Regions from separate parts of the Waltera sp. genome, predicted to be linked through region 2. Evidence: predicted binding sites of a transcription regulator. Region 2 holds the regulator's gene; the other holds the start of a gene.
The links. The regulator Rex, encoded in region 2, represses fermentation and respiration genes when NADH is low (regulators of the CRP and FNR family bind a similar motif). The targets are predictions, from matches to a motif close to ATTGTTAANTANTTAACAAT.
Positions count from the first base shown of each region.

Region 1: a site for Rex is predicted at 1,711-1,730, ahead of ACLTOH_RS11025 (4Fe-4S dicluster domain-containing protein). Genes of this name have one in related genera too.

Region 1 covers NZ_JBKVQF010000019.1:20,736-23,928, forward strand. Annotated here, with positions in the region: T-box leader at 1-267, shown strand, start outside; gene tyrS (tyrosine--tRNA ligase) at 365-1,588, shown strand; gene ACLTOH_RS11025 (4Fe-4S dicluster domain-containing protein) at 1,755-3,193, shown strand, end outside.
Region 2 covers NZ_JBKVQF010000002.1:31,115-34,307, forward strand. Annotated here, with positions in the region: gene ACLTOH_RS01200 (NAD(P)H-hydrate dehydratase) at 1-119, opposite strand, end outside; gene ACLTOH_RS01205 (hypothetical protein) at 121-759, opposite strand; gene ACLTOH_RS01210 (redox-sensing transcriptional repressor Rex) at 916-1,557, opposite strand; gene ACLTOH_RS01215 (ABC-F family ATP-binding cassette domain-containing protein) at 1,696-3,193, shown strand, end outside.

The DNA of each region.
Region 1 (3,193 bases), on a different contig from region 2:
CGATGAAGGGAAGAAGTACTGTTCCTCCACTTCTGACAGAGAGCAGCCGGTCGGTGAGAGGCGCACAGAAGCAGAGCAGGAATACATCCCGGAGCAGCCGGTGGAAAGAGAAGGATCAGTAGATTTTATGAGAGGATCCCGAACGAGTAGATCAGGACGGCAGGCACCGATATCGGCCGAAGTATTGATAGATACTTACTGAGCTGTCAGATGTGAGTCTGGCTGGAACATTAGGTGGTAACACGAGTGATTAAGCTCGTCCTTTTGAAAAAGGGGCGGGCTTTTTTAGTGCCTTTGGAGCCGATTCCCCCAAAATGTAAAAAAGGTATACAGAGTAAAAAGAACCCAAAAAGGAGAAGAGAAAATGACAGTATTTGACGAATTAAAAGCAAGAGGACTGCTGGCACAGCTGACAGATGAAGAGGAGATCAAGGAACTGATCAATAACGGAAAGGCTACCTTCTATATCGGTTTTGATCCTACTGCAGACAGTCTTCACGTGGGGCATTTCATGGCCCTGTGCCTGATGAAGAGAATGCAGATGGCAGGCAACAAGCCCATCGCTCTGATCGGTGGAGGAACTGCGATGATCGGTGATCCCTCCGGCAGAAGCGATATGCGTACCATGATGACCAAGGAGACCATTCAGCATAACGTAGACTGCTTCAAGAAGCAGATGAGCCGTTTTATTGATTTCAGTGACGGCAAGGCACTGATGGTCAACAATGCGGACTGGCTGTTGAACCTGAATTACGTGGAACTGTTGAGAGACGTGGGAGCACATTTCAGTGTCAACCGTATGCTGACCGCAGAGTGCTACAAGCAGAGAATGGAGAAGGGCTTAAGCTTTCTTGAATTCAACTACATGATCATGCAGAGCTTTGACTTCCTGACCTTATATCAGAAATACGGCTGTAACATGCAGTTCGGCGGTGACGACCAGTGGAGCAACATGCTGGGTGGTACGGAACTGATCCGCAGAAAGCTGGGCAAGGATGCTTACGCCATGACCATTACCCTGCTGTTGAATTCCGAGGGCAAGAAGATGGGTAAGACCCAGAAGGGTGCCGTATGGCTGGATCCCAACAAGACCACTCCCTTCGAGTTCTACCAGTACTGGAGAAACGTAGCAGATGCCGATGTTCTGAAGTGCCTGCGAATGCTGACCTTCCTGCCCTTAGAGCAGATCGATGAGATGGACAAATGGGAAGGCAGCCAGCTGAATCAGGCGAAGGAGATTCTGGCATACGAACTGACCAATCTGGTACATGGCGAGGAAGAGGCTAAGAAGGCACAGGAGAGTGCAAGAGCACTGTTTACCGGTGGCAATGCTGCAGAGATGCCTACCAGCGAGCTGACAGAGGCTGATTTTGTGGATGGTAAGATCGATATTCTCGGTGTTCTGGTAAAATCCGGTTTGTCTGCATCCCGCAGTGAAGCAAGACGTGCTGTAGAACAGGGCGGTGTTGTCGTAGCGGATGAGAAAGTTACCGATGTAAAGACTACTTACGCTCCCGAGCAGTTTGATGGAGAGGGCCTGGTAGTCCGCAGAGGTAAGAAGAACTTCAAGAGAGTCGTTATGAAGTAATAAAAGATAAGAATAACAGAAAATTCTAAGGATGGGATCTTTCACGTAAAAACGGTGTGAGATCCCATTTTTATTGATATTTTTCTTGCATTTATGGATATGATATGGTTTAATATGGTTAGTGTGTTAAAAAAATATCAAAAGGCGGTAATGTGATATGAGCAGCATGAGAGGGATCGATACTCCGGTAAGACAGCGGAGAAGAAGGGTGTTTAAGGAAGTGGCCAATCTGGCTTACAATTCCAAGAATCTGAAGGATGATATGGAGGCGCTGCCTTATAAGATCGTAGACTATGAAGAGTCGGAGTTTTGGGAGAGCGTCTATCGTGACAGAGCGATCATCCGTGAGCGCATCCGTCTGGCCATGGGTATGAGCTTACGCCCGGAGAACCGCGAGCATCCCGGACATCTGACACAGGGACTTGAAGAGAGCAATATTGATGAAAAATATTATGAACCCCCTCTGATGCAGGTCATTCCTTCGGCATGCAATGCCTGCCCGGAGAACCGTTACGAGGTGACCAGCTCCTGTATGGGATGTCTGGCGCATCCCTGTCAGAGTGTCTGTCCCAAGGGCGCGATCTCTATGAAAAACGGCAAGTCTGTTATTGATCAGGAGAAATGCATTAAGTGCGGAAAATGTCGTGAAATCTGCCCTTATGATGCAATTTGTCATAAAGAGCGTCCCTGTAAGGCTGCCTGCGGTATTGGAGCCATTACATCTGACCATGTGGGAAGAGCTGTAATCGACAATGAGAAATGTGTATCCTGTGGTCAGTGTATGGTAAGCTGCCCCTTTGGTGCCATTGCTGACAAGTCCCAGATCTTCCAGCTGATCCGTGCCATGCAGTCCGGCCGCACGATCATTGCACAGGTGGCACCTGCTTTTGCTGGACAGTTTGGTCCCAAGGTAACGCCGGAGATGTTCAAGACAGCACTGAAGGAACTGGGATTTGCGGATGTATATGAAACTGCTCTGGGTGCGGATATGGGATGTATGGCGGAAGCAGAGCATTATGTAAAGGAAGTAGCCACAGGTAAGCAACAGTTTGCGCTGACTTCCTGCTGTCCTTCCTGGTCCGTGATGGCGAAGAATCTGTTCCCGGAGACCATTGACAAGATCAGCAACGAGCTGACTCCTATGGTAGCCACCGCCCGTCTGATCAAACAGGAGCATCCGGATGCTTCCGTGGTATTCATCGGACCCTGTGCTTCCAAGAAGCTGGAAGCCAGCAGACGTACCGTTCGATCCGATGTGGACTTTGTCATCACTTTTGAAGAACTTACCGGTATGTTCGAGGCCAAGGGAATTCTGCTGGACGAGATCAAGGCCATGGACGAGATGAAGGATGCCACCTCCGCCGGAAGAGGTTATGGTGTGGCAGGCGGCGTTGCCAATGCCATCAAGGACTGCATCGAGAAATACTATCCCGGTACACCGGTCAATATCCAGCATGCGGAGAGCCTGGCAGAATGTAAGAAAGCCTTGCTCCTTGCCAAGGCCGGCAAGATGAACGGTTGCCTGATCGAGGGCATGGCCTGCCCCGGAGGCTGTATCGCCGGAGCCGGCACCAACATCGCCATCCCCGTAGCTGCCAGAGCCGT
Region 2 (3,193 bases):
AGAAAATCCTCCGCAGCCAGAGCCGCTCTTTCCATCAGAACCGGCCCCGGGATGCCGAGGTACTCTATGGTATTTTTATCGTATTGCTTCATTTCCTGTGCAGTTACCAGATATCTCATACTATTTTTGCTCCGGATTATATTTCATGTCAAACAGATTGACCACTTCTGCACCAAAAATATCATGCATGTAGTTGTAGATCTCCTGATTCTGCTGTTCCATCTGCTGTTTTTCGATCAGACGTTTTTTCAGTTCGATACGGATCGCACCCACCCACTCCGCAGTCTCTTTGATCTGTTTGTCATTATCCTTCATAATATCATAGCAGCAGTCCATAGTAAACATCATAAGCTGAAGATTTATTCTTTCGATCTCTCTGGGGATATCTTTTAACTCATCTTCGTATGCTTCCAGCTTCTCATTGCATTCCTCGATCAGGCGCTTATGATCCTCGATCTGTTTGTTCAGCTTACTGTTTTCGCCCTGCTGTTCCGCCTCATCCACCATAGGAACGATTTCTTTCATCAGCTTCTTTTTCAGATTCCGGATATCCTTCGACTCGGTATTGAGCTTACCTTGTCGTTTCAACAGCTGATTCAGGGCATCTTCCGTTTCTTTTAGCGGAACGGAACCGGTCTTATTCAACAACCGATACCATTTATTATCCAGGGTGAGTACGGGCAGATGCTTTCCCGTCAATGCATTTTTGAAAGCAGCCTGTCGGTCCTGTGCATTTTCTTCTGCGTTACCGTTGCCCATAATATCACTCCTTTGATGCCTTACTTCATGTTGTATTATTTCTCGGTGCGCTGAAATTCATAAAAGCGGCTGCTTCGCATCCGTCATCGCCTTGCGACTTTTCCTTTTATTCATTTTCAGACACTCCGCCTATGAAATAAGCAATCATACGCTTGCTTATTTCATGTCTGAACTGTAACGGTTAATATTATAGGATAGCTTCATTAAGCTGTCGGACAGATGCACGTTCTCCACCTGAATTCCCTCGGGAACATTCAGATCCACATGAGCGAAATTCCAGATAGCACGGATCCCGTTAGCCACCAGCTTATCTGCCACTTCCACAGCACTGGTCTTGGGAATCGTCAGTACAGCGATATCGATGTCCTTCTCCCGGATAAAGGATTCCAGCTGATCCATGGGCATGACCTTCACACCGCGGACATCCTTACCCACTAGTTCCGGGTTCGCATCGAACATTCCCTTGAAGATAAATCCACGACGCTCGAAGTTCATATAATTGCCCAGCGCTCTTCCCAGATTGCCGGCTCCAATGATGACGAAATTATGCTGCTTATCCAGTCCTAAGATCTTACCGATCTCACGATACAGAGATTCTACATTATATCCATAGCCCTGCTGGCCGAAACCGCCGAAATTATTAAAATCCTGACGTATCTGGGATGCGGTCACCTTCATCAGTCCGGAAAGTTCCTGCGAAGAGATGCGTTCCACACCTTCATCCTTCAATTCCCCCAAATATCGAAAGTATCTGGGCAGTCTGCCAATCACAGCCTGTGAAATTTCTTTTACTTCCAATACTTTCACCTCCGTTTTTTTTAGTATACACCATATGTTAAAAACTTGTCAATGAATTGACAGGTTTTCTTCTTTTCGTTACAATGAAATTTAAAAAGCCCGGTCTCCGTGGGCTGGAAATAAAGGATACTTACTACCATGATATTATCTTGTCAGAATATTTCAAAAGCATTTGTAGAAAATCAGGTATTGAAAAATGTCTCTTTTCATATAGAGGATCATGAAAAAGCTGCCATCGTGGGCATCAACGGTGCCGGGAAAACGACACTGCTCCGCATCATCGTAGGGGAAATGACTCCCGATGACGGGCAGGTGGTTCTGGCGAGGGACAAGACCCTGGGATACCTTGCACAGAACAGCACTGTGGACACCTCTCACACCATTTACGAGGAACTGTTATCTGTCAAGGCGGATCTGCTGCGCCTGGAGGAAAAGATCCGGGAATGCGAAAACAATATGAAGCATGCCGAAGGAGATGCGCTGGAAGACCTGATGAAGCAGTACACCTCTCTCACCCATGCTTTCGAGACCGGCGGCGGCTATCTCTACCGCAGTGAGCTGGTCGGTGTGTTAAAGGGACTGGGATTTACCGAAGATGAATTCTCCAAGCCGGTTGCCACACTCTCCGGCGGTCAGAAGACCCGTGTGGCGTTAGGACGGCTTCTGTTACAGAACCCTGATCTCATCATCCTGGACGAGCCGACGAACCACTTAGATATGAATTCCATCGCCTGGCTGGAGACTTATCTGTTGAATTACAAGGGAGCCGTTCTCATCGTCTCCCACGACCGGTATTTTCTGGACCGGATCGCCGGGAAAGTCATCGAGATCGACCAGTCCAAGGCTACAACCTTTATGGGCAATTACTCCGATTATGCCGTAAAAAAGGAACAGCTGCGCGTTGCTGCCTGGAATGCCTATATGAACCAGCAGCGTGAGATCAAACATCAGGAAGAGGTCATCGAAAAATTAAAATCCTTCAACCGGGAAAAGTCCATCAAACGGGCGGAAAGCCGTGAGAAAATGCTGGACAAGATCGAGGTCATCGAAAAACCCTCCGAGGTCCGCACGGATATGAAGCTGACACTGACGCCCCGGATCTTAAGTGGCAATGATGTGCTGACTGTGGAGCATCTGTCCAAAAGCTTTGATTCCCATAAGCTTTTTACCGATGTTAATTTCGAGATCAAGCGCGGCGAACACGTGGCGATCATCGGTGATAATGGCAGCGGCAAGACCACTCTGCTTAAGATCTTAAATGGTCTCGTTCCTGCCGATCAGGGCACCTTCCGATTAGGTTCCAATGTGGAGATCGGCTATTACGATCAGGAGCATCATGTCCTGCACAGTGACAAGACATTGTTCGAAGAGATCTCCGACGATTATCCCTACCTGAACAATACCCAGATCCGCAATGTGCTGGCGGCTTTCCTCTTCACCGGGGAGGATGTTTTCAAGCGTATCAGTGATCTGAGTGGCGGCGAGCGCGGTCGTGTATCTCTCGCCAAGCTGGTACTCTCCAACGCAAACTTCCTCATCCTGGATGAGCCGACGAACCACTTAGATATCATGTCCAAGGAGATTCTGGAGGATGCCCTGAACGGTTACGAAGGAACGATATTGTATGTCTCCCATG